Regions from separate parts of the Pseudactinotalea sp. Z1748 genome, predicted to be linked through region 2. Evidence: riboswitches for the same ligand, from Rfam matches in the RefSeq annotation. Region 2 holds a riboswitch; each other region holds the start of a gene.
What was found. A riboswitch is a leader RNA that binds a small molecule or an ion and turns the genes downstream of it on or off. The one in region 2 is predicted to bind cyclic di-AMP.

Region 1 (4,207 bases), 140 kb from region 2:
GGGCGCTCGGCTCCTGGCAGCGATCGTCGCGGTCCTCTTGGTGGCCGCCGGGACAGCGTGGGCTGTCGCTTCGGTGATCGGGCCGATGATCTTCCACGATCACATGCTCATGGCCGAGCCCGTTGACTCCGAGGTCGTGGCTCACGCAAGGCAAGCCTTCACCGCGGCATGGACCCTGTCCCTCTCCGTGGCGCTACTCGTCGCTCTCCTGTCGTCAGTGCTCGTGAGCATTGTCGTCACTCGACGCATCACCAGGGCGTTGGAAAGGGTCCGACAAGCAGCAGTGCAGGTCGCAAGCGGTGACTACAACGTCCATGTGCCAGCGGTCCACATGGGCGCGCAGTTCGATGACCTCGCCGCCGCGTTCAACACCATGGCCACTGACCTAGGACATATTGAAAAGACCCGCACCCGCATGCTGGGCGACCTGGCCCATGAACTGCGCACCCCGGTGGCGACCCTGGATGGCTACCTCGAAGGGATCGTCGACGGTGTCGTACCTGCCGATGAACCGACGATGGGCATGCTGCGTGAGCCGGTCGCACGCCTTGCCCGGCTGGCCCAGGACATAACGCTCGTGACAACCGCCAGCGAGGGCCGCTTGGAAATGCGGTGGCAGCCGCTGCGGGTCGGTGACCTACTTCAGGACGCCGCAACACAGGCAAGCGTCAAGTCCGCGGACAAGGGCATTGATCTGACGATCGAGGCCACGGAGTCGGAACGCCAGACGGTCATCACCGCGGACCCTGACCGGCTCGGGCAGGTCCTGACCAACCTGCTGGACAACGCCGTGCGGCACACCCCAAAGGGAGGTCAAGTCCAATTGGGTGCCAAGCGGAGTGGATCGCGACTGCGGTTGTGGGTCCAGGACAACGGCGGTGGGATAGCCGCCGAGCACCTGCCCCACCTGTTCGAGCGCTTCTACCGTGCTGATGCGGCTCGTGACCGCGCGCACGGAGGGTCAGGGATCGGGCTTGCCATCAGCCGCTCCATCGTCCAGGCCCACGGTGGCAGCATGAAAGCGGCCAGCGCCGGGCTTGGCCACGGCGCCGTCTTCACCATCGAACTGCCCTTGGGGCGGCAGCATTCGCAGGCCTGAGACCGCCTCCACCGGCGGTCTTCGGCAGTGGCCGCGTTGGAAAGGGTGTGCTCTCATCCAGCCACCGCACGAGCATCGGCCCGCCCTGGGCCGGACGGGCCGATGCAGCAACTGAGATATGCGGTCAGAGCACGCGGATGAACGTGGGGTTGTTATGGAAGATCGGGCCCTCGTACAGGGCGGTGCCGGGGTTTCGGGCGGCGATGTTGTCGCCGTTGCCGGTGTAGATACCCACATGGCCGGGCCACGCCACCAGATCGCCGGGCTGGGCTTCGGCTGCCGAGACTATGCGTCCGGCGCCCGCCTGGGCACCGGACGTCCGAGGCAGGCTTACCCCGAATTGGGCGAAGACGTAGGCGGTGAAGCCCGAGCAATCAAAGCCCGCCGGGGTAGAGCCACCCCACACATACGGGGTGCCCACGTAGCGGCGGGCGACGTCCACGACCGCAGAACCGGAGGCAGAGGCAGTGCTCGCGGTCTGCTCGCTGGATTCGCCGGAGGAGGAATCCTCGGTCTGCTGCTCCTGCTGTTGAGCCGGCTGCTCGGTGCGCTGACCGGTGCGGGAGGCCGGAGCGGCACGCTGGGTGGGGCGCTCCGGCGCAGTAATGGCTGGCGGTGGGGGTGGGGGTGGGGGTGGGGGTGGAGCTTCGGAGGAGACCTCAGCGATGGCGACGTGCCAGTCGATGTCCTCATCGACAGTGACGGTTGGTGAGGTGACCACCTTATCGATGTCGACGTCGGCGTCGAGCACCACGTTGGCCAGGGCGCCGGCCCCGAAACTCGAACTCGACACCTGGGGGACGGCCGCAGCGCTGGAGGCGCCCATCGTGAGCACCAATCCGGAGGAGGCGAAGACGGCCAGCGTCCGTCTGCCGGTGGTCCCAGTGACTGAGTCAGCGAAAACGGTCAGTGGGGTGGAGGGGCGGCACGCCGCGCGGTGTCGGGCGCCGGTTGTTGGTTCAGTCAATTCGGTTCTCCAGTTCGCCTACGAGGTCAGTTGTCGGGTTCGGATTGGAGACTTACCCGGTCTGCCTGGCTCCCCAGGCGGGACTTCACCCCTAGGTGCTCGCGCACCGACGGCTGGGTCCCCCGCCCCTGCCACGGCGTTGATCGGTGACCACGGTGCGGTGGCAGGGTTCGGCGTCCGCTTGTGGGCTTCCCGCACGGCGGGGGCAAGAGTGACAGTACATACCGCAAACCCTCGGATCACGGTTAGATCACGGCATTACCGAATGCTTCATCAAACCTTCATCGTCATCCCCCGCCGCGGCGACTGCATGCCCGCCGCTCCTGTCGTAGCGTCGGGAGACAAGGCTGTGATGGCTATCGAGATAGAGGCGACAATGAGAACCAGAGAGATGATGGATACCCACCCCGCCCAGGTCAGTCTCGACCGGGATCTTCTGGCCCGCACGGTAGATGCCCTAGTGGCCTGTTCTCAGGCGTGCACCGCCTGCGCAGACGCGTGCCTGAGCGAGGAGATGGTCTCCGAGTTGCGCACCTGCATACGTCTCAACCTTGACTGCGCCGACATCTGCGGCGCCACGGCCCGCATGCTGTCCCGACACACCGGGTCTCATGCCGACCGCACCCGTGCCCAGTTGCAGGCCTGTTCTCAAGTTTGCAGATCCTGCGGCGATGAATGCAGGCGTCACGCAGAGGCCCACGACCACTGCCGCATCGGCGCAGAGGCGTGCCGGGCCTGCGATGAGGCTGGCAACGAACTCCTCGCCGCCATCAGTTGACAGGTCTACCCACGCTCGCGCCGACCCAGACCTTGCCGCCTGCGCTGCAGAAGGCACCTTGATTCGAGACGAAAGCCCAGAATCTCGGGCGCAATGGTTGCCTGGATGACCCGTTTGGTCGAATCCTTGAACACATTCGGGCGACGATGACCTGTCGTACCAGCAAAAAAATGGCGGCGGGGCCCAATAGGACGGTGGAAGAACATGAAGAGAATGGCGGCGATCCTTGGGGCGCTGGTGCTGATCCTCGCCGGCTGCTCCTCGTCGGATCCGGCCTCCGAGCCCACCGCCGGAGGTGATGAAGCCGCGTTCCTCGCCACCCATGACCTGGCCGGCATGGAGGTCGCAGAGATGATCGACCACCTGGACCGGCTCGGTGGAAAGGAACGCCCCACCGATGACATTGCCTCCATCCGGCCCGATGAACTGGTGCTCTCCGACGGGCAGCAGGAACTAGCCGCACAGATGCCCGAGGACCTCTTCTACCTATCCGTGGCCCCCTACGTGAGCCGGACTCACGAGTGCTTCTACCACAGCCTGACCACCTGCCAGGGTGAACTCATCGACCAGGACCTCCAGGTACGCACGGGTACAGCCGCGTTCTCCACCACTGACGAGGTCGCCACCTGCCTCACCACTCTCCAACTGATATAGGTCGCGGTTACAACCTGTGCCAATCTCGGAGCAGCAGGACGGCGCACCGGTGCGCGCGGCGCACGCGGCTAGCGACCCCGGGCATGCCGCCGCACCCCATAGCCGGGTCATCGGACTGGACGCGGCGCGGGCGCTGGCCATCCTGGGCATGCTCGCGGTCAACGTCGGTCCGCTCTATGACGATGGCATCGCCGGGCTTGTCATGCGGCTGCCGCACGGGCGGGCTTCATTGTTGTTCGTGCTGCTGGCCGGGATCGGGTACTCGTTCCTGACCCGCCGGGCCCGCGACGGTGCCGCGCTACCCTGGGGGCAGGTGTTGTGGCGGACGGTTCTGCTGAGCCTGATTGGGCTGAGCACTCAGTTGGCGGGTCATGGCTCCAAGGTAATCCTGACCACCTATGCGGTGCTGTTTCTCGTGGGACTGGTGGTGGTGCGGGCCCCCTCATGGCTGCTGCTGACCGCCTCGATCGCGGCAACTGCCGCTGGACCACTGGTGTGGCTGGGTGCCCAACTCAGAACCGGTGAGGTCTTCGACCGGGAGCCTGCCACGCTACTGGATGCGCCCGGGCAGATCGTGGCCTCGACATTCCTGACCGGGCCGTACCCGGTGATCACCTGGCTCGGGCCGTTCCTGTTCGGGATGTGGCTGGGCAGGTTGCGCCTGCAAGACCGGTGCGTCCAGATACGGTTGACTGTGGCCGGAGTGGTG
Region 2 (4,207 bases):
CACGTAATCGGCCATCGCCAGGTGCTGGACGAGTTCGCACAGGCCCACACCGCCGGCATGGGGGAAGACCCGCACGCCGAACTTCTGCGCGAGCAGCAGGATCGCCAGGTTCTCGTTCACCCCGCCCACCCGGGCGGCGTCGATCTGGATCAGATCCACCGCTTCTGCCTGCATCAGTTGCTTGAAGATGATCCCGTTCTGGGCGTGCTCTCCGGTGGAGACCGGGACCGGGATCTGCCGGCGGATCGCGGCGTGGGCGAGCACGTCGTCGGGGCTGGTTGGCTCCTCGATCCAGGCGAGGTCATAGGGCGCCAGCGCGCTCATCCACCGCACCGCTTCGTCCACGCCCCACCGTTGGTTGGCGTCCACGGCCAGGTGCACGTCCGGGCCGAGCGCCTCCCGGGCCAGGGACAGCCGGCGGATGTCCTCATCGAGGGATTGGCCGACCTTGAGTTTCACCGTCCGGTAGCCGTCGGAAACCGCTTCGCGGCACAATCGCGTCAACTTCTCATCGGAGTAGCCGAGCCACCCGGGTGTGGTGGTGTAGGCGGGGTAGCCCTCGGTGAGCAGTTCAGCGGTGCGGGCAGCGCGTCCGCCCATCTTCTTCTGCAGCATCTCCAGGGCCTCACCGGGGGTAAGTGCATCCTCCAGGTAGCGCCAATCGATGCACGCCACCAGTTGCTGGGGGGACAGTTCGGCGATGAAGCGCCAGAGCGGCTTCCCGGCGCGGCGGGCGGCCAGGTCCCACACGGCATTCACCACGGCGCCGACTGCCATGTGGATGACACCCTTCTCCGGGCCCAGCCACCGCAGTTGGGAGTCTTCGGTGAGCAGGCGGGGCACCAGGCTGAGGTCCTCGCACACCGCGTCGATATCCAGGCCCTGGACGTGATCGGCCAGGGCTGCGAGCGCCGCGGCCTGGACATCGTTGCCGCGGCCGATGGTGAAGACGAAACCGTGGCCGGCCAGTGGTTCACCACCGGGCAGGGTCTCATCGGTGCGCAGAATCAGGTAGGCGGCGGAGTAGTCCGGATCCGGGTTCATCGCATCGGAGCCATGCAGTTGACGGGAAGTGGGGAATCGAACGTCCCGCGACTCAAGGGCGGTGATGGTGCCCATGGCAGCGATGTCCTTTCGGAGATGGGTGGCACGCGTGCAGAGAGAGTAGACGTAGGAGGTATAGCACAGATCCGGCAGGGCCGACGGTGGCAATCTTAGGCAGTCTTCGCTGATGCCTCCCTAAATGATCGGACGTCTAGCCCGCTTCCGAGCCCAGATTCGCCCTCAGTAGGTGATGTCCAGGCCCTGTGCCAGCCCACCCCCGAGGTCAGCATTAGTCGGCTGAAGCCTCCTCTTCAGCCGACTAATGCTGACTTCGTCGCTGCGGCCGGCTGATCATGGGCGAGCAGCCCGGGGCCGCCACGCACGTCGGCCCGCCCCGAAGTTCGGGGCGGGCCGACGTGTCGCACGCGGCAGGTGAGTCCGTGAGCCGGTCAGGCCACCCGGATGAAGGTGGGGTTGGCCCGCCAAATCTTGCTCTCGTGCAGCGCGGTGCCGGGGTTGCGGGCGGCAATGTGGTTGCCGTTGCCGGTGTAGATACCGATGTGCCCCGGCCACCACACCAAGTCCCCGGGCTGGGCCTGGCTGGCGGAGACCACGTGACCGGCACTGCGCTGAGCCCCGGAGTTACGCGGCAAGTCGATGCCGGCCTGGGCGTACACGTAGGAGGTGAACCCGGAGCAGTCGAACCCAGCCGGGGTGGATCCACCCCACACGTACGGGGTGCCCACGAACTGGCGGGCGATGTTGACGATCGCACTGCCAGAGGCGCTGGCCTGCGGGGAGGGCGCAGCGGAACGCTGGCCATCACGGGAGGCCGTGTCGGTCCCCCGCTGCACGGAAGCCGATCCGGAGCCCGACGTTGACGCCGAGCCCGACCCGGAGACTGAAGCCGACCCCGACCCCGACGACGAGGCCGACCCCGACGAGGATCCGGACCCACCGGGGATGGTGAGCTCGTCACCGGGGAAGATGAGCGCGTCTGCGCCCAGGCCGTTGGCGTCGATGATCGCCTGGACGCCGGCGCCATACCGCGCCGCGATCGCGGCGACGGTGTCACCGGCGCTCACGGTGTGGGTGGCTCCACCAGCACTTGAGGTGACCGAGCTGGTGGGGATGGTGAGTTCGTCACCGGGGAAGATCAGCGCATCGGAGCGAAGGCCGTTGGCCGAGATGATCTCCTGGATGTTCGCGCCGTATTGGGCGGCGATATTGCCCACGGTGTCACCGGCGTTCACGGTGTAGGTCTCGTCCGGGTCGGCGCTGGCTGCGGGCATCGCGAGGCCGAAGGCCAGGCCCGCGGTGGCCACACCGGCCGTGCCGCGACGGGCCACCTTTCCCACCGGCAGGTCGGAGAGGAAGGTGGTGGGACGCACGTCGGCTCGGTGCCGCGCGCGTGCGGTGCTGTGTAGTGTCATGGTGTTTTCTCCGGTTGCCTACGGGGTTAGCTGTCGGGTTCGGGTCGGATAAACACCCGGCCTGGCCGTCGCCAGACTTCACCCCAGAGACCGGCACGCCGGTCCCGTTTTTCGTGGGTCCCCCGCCCCTGCCAGGGCGAACTATGGGCCGCAGGCGGTGGCAGAGTTCGGCGTCCGCCTACGGACTTCCAGGGTCGGAAGTGCGGCGACCGTAACCCGCCCATGGCCGGATGTCACGATTCGGTAACATAGATCACAATTTGGTCACGGCGACCGCGTCGCGGCTCGGGACCGCGACCACGTTCGCTGCCGGCAACTGGGGCCGGCGACTCCACGGCGTTAGTGGCGGTGACGCACCGATTCACCGCTCCACCCCCGCCTCCCGCCGGGTCCGCGCATTGGCGTGCACCGACCATCGCGGCACCCAACGCCCCAGCGCCCCGATCACACCCGCCGAGAGCACTCCCATCGCGACGATCCCCGCAGCCAGGGAGCCCAGCGCCGCCCCGGCCGAGACCACCAGCGGCCCGGCCGCTCCCCCGGTGTCGGCGAATAGCCGCCAGATCCCCAGGAACTGGGCCCGCTGCCCCGGTGGAGCGGTATCGGCGCCCAGCGTCATCAGGATGCCCGACCCGATGCCGTTGCCGAGCCCCAGCACCATCGCCACCACCGAGACCCCCACCAGGGTGGACGTCAGCGGTAGCACCAGCATCGCCACCCCCATCACCGCCATCGAGGGGATCGCCACCCACAACCGCCCGAACCGGTCCATCACCTTGCCCGCCGGGTAGAACAACAACATGTCGATCGCCCCGGACAACCCGAACACCAGCGACGTGGTGGAGGGGTCGAAGCCGAGGGACTCGGTCCACACCGGCAGCACCGTGTTGCGGGCCCCGCGCACCGCGCTGACGCCCAGCACCGCGACCCCCAAGGTGAGGAACACCCGGCGGTGCTCGCGCAGCACGGCCAGCACGGCCGGGCGGGCACCGGCGGATGGACCGGCATGCGCCAGGTTCTTGGCCGGGTCGCGAACCCCGACGACGACGGCGGCCGCGGCCAGGGAGGTGACCACGCCTACCCAGTAGGATCGGGAGGGCTCCTCGGACCCGGCCATCACCAGGGCACCGACGAACGGGCCCAGGAACAGCCCGATCCGGGCAACCCCGCCCAGGGTGGACAGTGCCCGGGCCCGGCGCAGCGGGTGGATGACGGCGGTCAGGTAGGACTGGCGGGCAAGCCCGTACACCGCTTCGCACGCGCCTACGAGCAGTACGCCGACCGCCAGGGTGGCCAGGTTCGGCGCCAGCGCCAGCCCGGCCAGCGCGAGCACCGCCAGCCCCGAGGCCGCCACCATCGCCGGCCGGTCACCCACCTTCGCCGCCAGCGCCCCGGCGGGCACGTCGGCCAGGATTTTTCCCACCGCCAGCAGCGAGACCATCAGCGCCGCGGTGGACAGGCTCCCGCCCAGGCTGGTGGTGGAGACCGCGATCATGGGCATCATCGCGCCCACGCCGATCTCGAACAGCAGCGTGGGCAGGTAGACACCGGGAAGCAGGGCACGCAGGGAGATCGAGGGGCTCGGGGCAGGTTCGTGTGCGCTCATCTCTGGGCATTGTCGCGCATACGGCGAGGGACCCACGTCAGCCGCAGGCACGCAGCCCAGCGCCAGTTCAAAGCCCACCTCATCGCCCGGCCTCCAAGTACGCTAACGACCGAGAACGCCCGGG
Region 3 (4,207 bases), on a different contig from region 2:
TGGACCCACCGGTCGTGCAGCCGCAACCGGCCTAGCCACATCCCGAATAGGAACGGCGCGAGCCAGGTGATCACCGGGTAGGGCCCGGTCAGCAGTGTCGAGGCCACGATCTGCCCCGGCGCGTCCAGTATCGTGGCAGGCTCGCGGTCGAAGACCTCACCGGTTCGCAGTTGGACACCCAGCCACACCAGTGGCCCAGCGGCAACTGCCACGATCGAGGCGGTCAGCAGCAGCCCGGACGGTGCCCGCACCACCACCAGTCCCACGAGGAAGAGCACCGCATAGGTGGTCAGGATGACATCAGAGCCATGACCCGCTAACTGAGTACTCAACCCGATCAGGCTCAGCAGAACCGTCCGCCACAACACCTGCCCCCACGGCAGCGCGCCACCGTCACGGGCTCGCCGGGTCAGCAACGAGTACCCGATCCCGGCCAGCAGCACGAACAACAATGAGGCCCGCCCGTGCGGCAACCGCATGACGAGCCCAGCAATGCCGTCGTCATACAGCGGACCGATGTTGACCGCGACCATGCCCACGATGGCCAGCGCCCGTGCCGCGTCCAGCCCGGTGACCCGGCCATGGGGTGCGCTGGCATCCGGGGAGGCGCCTGCCGTGTGCGCCGCGCTCACCGATGCGCCATCCTGCTGCTCCGCCCTGGCACAGGTTGTGACCGCGCCCATCCAAGTGTCATGTCGACCCGGTGAAGGGACCCTGGGCCGACTAGGTGCGAGGCCCTCTGAGCCCCTCCGCGGCCGGCCCGGGCGTTCCTACGTCAGTTGGAGGGTGGTGAGGCAGGTCGCGCCCTCGTCGGTGGTGGAGAAGTCGGCTGACCCGGTCAGGCCGTCATAGTGAACCTCAATGGTGCCCTGGACATCGCGCGGCAACCAGAAGCCGGCGAAGCCGTTCGCATAGGTCGTCACCTCTTCATCGATGAGCACCTCGCCTGTTGCATCGTCGAGGATCCGCACCTGGAGGTCCTCGTCGGTCAGCTCACCCTGGCATGTGGTCAGGCTGTGGTAGAAGCACTCGTGAGTCTGGTTCACGTAGGGGGCTACGGAGAGGTAGAAACGGTCCTCGGGCATGGGCAGGGTAAGTTCTTGCTGCCCATCGGAGAACATCAGTTCATCGGCTCGGATGGAGGCCATGTAGTCGGTGGGGCGTTCGGGCCCACCGAGTCGATCGAGGTGGTCGATCATCTCCGCGACCTCCATGCCGGCCAGGTCATGGGTGGCGAGGAACTCGGCTTCATCACCCTCGGTGGTTGGCTCGGAGGCCGGATCCGCCGAGGAGCAGCCGGCGAGGATCAGCACCAGCGCCCCGACGATCGCCGCAATTCTTTTCACGTTCTTCCACCTGTCCTATCAGTCCCGGCGCATCTTCTGACCAGCACGGCAGCAGGTCATACTTACCAAGGATTCTTGCCGATCAACTGGGTCATCGTAGGCAACTGCTGCTGCCGAGAGTTTAGGTCTTTCGTCCCGGACCCAGGCGGAGCCTTCCTGCGGCGCCTATTTGAATCGCCCCAGCAGGCCGTTCTGGGCCGGCGCGGGCGCAAGTAGCCCTGTCAACTGATGGTGGCGAGGAGTTCGTTGCAGGCTTCCTCGCAGGCTCGGCACGCCTCTGCGCAGATGCGGCAATGGTCATGGGCCTGTGCGTGACGGGCGCACTCATCGCCGCAGGACTGACAAGCCTGGGCGCAGGCCTGCAACTGAGCACGGATGAGGTTAGCGTCATGACCGGTTTGTCGGGACAGCATGCGGGCCGTGGCATCGCAGATGTCGGCGCAGTCCAGGTTGGTACGTATGCACGTGCGCAACTCGGCAACCATTTCCTCGCTCAGACAAGCGTCTGCGCAGGCGGTACACGCCTGGGAACAGGCCACGAGGGCATCGATCGTTCGGGCCAGTAGATCCCGGTCCAGAGTGATCTGGGCAGGGTGGGTATCCATCATCTCTGCGGTTCTCATTGTCGCTCCCGTTTCGATAACCATCACAGCATTGGCTCTCGACGTTACGACAGCAGCGGCAGGCATGCAGCCGGCGAGGCGGGGTGTGACGATGAAGGTTTGATGAAGTATTCCGGTAATCCCGTGATCAAACCGTGATCTGAGGGTTTGCGGTAGGTACTGTCACTCTTGCTCCCCGCGCCGTGCGGGAAGCCCACAAGCGGACGCCGAACCCTGCCACCGCACCGTGGTCATCGATTAAACGCCGGGCAGGGGCGGGGGACCCAACCGTCGGTGCGCGAGCACCTAGGGGTGAAGTCCCGCCTGGGAAGCCAGGTGAGACCGGGTGAATCTCCAACCCGAACCCGACAGCTGACCTCGTAGGCGACTTGGAGAATCGAATTGACTGAACCAACAACCGGCGCCCGACACCGTGCGGCCTGCCGCCCCTCCACCCCACTGACCGTTCTTGGTCACGCAGTCACTGGGACCACCGGCAGACGGGCGCTGGCCGTCTTTGCCTCCTCCGGCTTGGCGCTCACCATGGGCGCCTCCAGCGCTGTAGCCCTCCCCCAGGTGTCGAGTTCGAGTTCCGGCGTTGGCTCCCTGGCCAACGTGGTGCTCGACGCCGACCTCGACAAGGTGACCACCTCACCGACCGTCTCGGTCGATGCAGACATCGCCTGGGACTTCGCCGCCGCCGAGGTCTCCTCCGAAGCCCCGCCCCCTCCCCCGCCGCCAGAGCCGGTCATCACCGCGCCGCAGCGCCCCACCCAGGACGCCGCCCCGGCCTCCCGCACCGGGCAGCGCACCGAGCAGCCGGCTCAACAGCCGGAGCAGCAGGCCGAGGAGCAGGCCGGGGAAGGCTCGGGCGGGTCCAGCGAGCAGGTCGCAAGCACCTCTTCCGGTTCTGCGGTCGTGGACGTCGCCCGACGCTATGTAGGCACCCCGTATGTGTGGGGCGGCTCTACCCCGGCGGGTTTTGATTGCTCGGGCTTCACCGCCTATGTCTTCGCCCAATTCGGGGTAAGTCTGCCTCGGACATCCGGTGCCCAGGCGGGTGCCGGACGCATTGTCTCGGCAGCCGAAGCCCAGCCGGGTGATCTGGTGGCGTGGCCCGGTCACGTGGGCATCTACACCGGCAATGGCAACAACATCGCCGCCCGAAACCCCGGCACCGCGCTGTACGAGGGACCCATCTTCCATAACAACCCCACGTTCATCCGCGTGCTCTGAGCGCAGATCTCAGCACTCTGCATCGGCCCGCCCTGCCCCAGGGGCGGGCCGATGCTCGTGCTGTGGGTGCCGACGAGGACGCATCCCTTGAGGTGCCCATTGGAGTTGATATCAAGCCTGTGAATGCTGACGACTTAACGGCAGTTCGATAGTGAACACCGCGCCGTGGCCAAGCCCCGCGCTGTCCGCTCTCACACTGCCCGCATGGGCCTGGGCGATGGAGTGGCTGATGGCAAGGCCGATCCCCGACCCTCCGTGCGCGCGGTCACGAGCAGCATCGGCACGGTAGAAGCGCTCGAACAGGTGGGGCAGATGCTCGGCGGCTATTCCGCTGCCATTGTCCTGCACCCACAAACGCAGGCGCGATCCAATCCGGTCGGCGCCCAACTGGACCTGACCTCCCTTGGGGGTGTGCCGCACGGCGTTGTCCAGCAAATTTGTCAAGACCTGCCCGAGCCGGTCAGGGTCGGCGGTGATGACCGCCTGGCGTTCTGACCTTGTGGCCACGATCGCCAGGTCAATGTCCTTGCTAGTGCACTTCACGCTTGCCTGTGCTGCGGCGTCTTCGAGCAGGTCACCGACCCGCACCAGCTGCCATCGCATTTCTAAGCGTCCCTCGCTAGCGGCAGTCACCAGGGCCATGTCCTGGGCCAGACGGGCAAGTCGTGCCACCTGCTCACGCAGCATGACTATGGTCGGTTCATCAGCCGGCACGACACCGTCCACAATCCCTTCGAGGTAGCCATCCAGCGTCGCCACCGGGGTGCGCAATTCATGAGCCAGGTCGCCCAACATGCGAGTGCGGGTCTGTTCGATCCCACCAAGGTCGGTGGCCATGGTGTTGAACGCGCCGGCGAGGTCATCGAACTGCGCACCCATGCGGACCGCTGGCACATGGGCGTTGTAGTCACCGCTGGCGACCTTCGCTGCTGCTTGGCGGAGGCGTTCTAACGCCATGGTGATGCGTCGAGTAAGGAAAATGCTGACCAGCACTGACGTCAGGAGAGCGACGAGGAGCGCCAG

Region 1: linked by a shared signal. The riboswitch ahead of ACO0LU_RS01650 (C40 family peptidase) and the one ahead of ACO0LU_RS02240 (LysM peptidoglycan-binding domain-containing protein) in region 2 are both predicted to bind cyclic di-AMP.
Region 3: linked by a shared signal. The riboswitch ahead of ACO0LU_RS07775 (C40 family peptidase) and the one ahead of ACO0LU_RS02240 (LysM peptidoglycan-binding domain-containing protein) in region 2 are both predicted to bind cyclic di-AMP.

The regions. Positions count from the first base shown of each region.
Region 1 is NZ_JBMPQB010000001.1:335,694-339,900, reverse strand. Features, by position in the region: gene ACO0LU_RS01655 (HAMP domain-containing sensor histidine kinase) at 1-1,099, shown strand, start outside; gene ACO0LU_RS01650 (C40 family peptidase) at 1,224-2,066, opposite strand; cyclic di-AMP (ydaO/yuaA leader) riboswitch at 2,067-2,215, opposite strand; gene ACO0LU_RS01645 (four-helix bundle copper-binding protein) at 2,332-2,844, shown strand; gene ACO0LU_RS01640 (CueP family metal-binding protein) at 3,049-3,498, shown strand; gene ACO0LU_RS01635 (heparan-alpha-glucosaminide N-acetyltransferase domain-containing protein) at 3,515-4,207, shown strand, end outside.
Region 2 is NZ_JBMPQB010000001.1:471,648-475,854, reverse strand. Features, by position in the region: gene ACO0LU_RS02245 (enolase C-terminal domain-like protein) at 1-1,119, opposite strand, end outside; gene ACO0LU_RS02240 (LysM peptidoglycan-binding domain-containing protein) at 1,494-2,477, opposite strand; cyclic di-AMP (ydaO/yuaA leader) riboswitch at 2,479-2,660, opposite strand; gene ACO0LU_RS02235 (MFS transporter) at 2,839-4,083, opposite strand.
Region 3 is NZ_JBMPQB010000003.1:98,550-102,756, reverse strand. Features, by position in the region: gene ACO0LU_RS07790 (heparan-alpha-glucosaminide N-acetyltransferase domain-containing protein) at 1-632, opposite strand, end outside; gene ACO0LU_RS07785 (CueP family metal-binding protein) at 771-1,346, opposite strand; gene ACO0LU_RS07780 (four-helix bundle copper-binding protein) at 1,568-1,969, opposite strand; cyclic di-AMP (ydaO/yuaA leader) riboswitch at 2,202-2,350, shown strand; gene ACO0LU_RS07775 (C40 family peptidase) at 2,351-3,184, shown strand; gene ACO0LU_RS07770 (ATP-binding protein) at 3,296-4,207, opposite strand, start outside.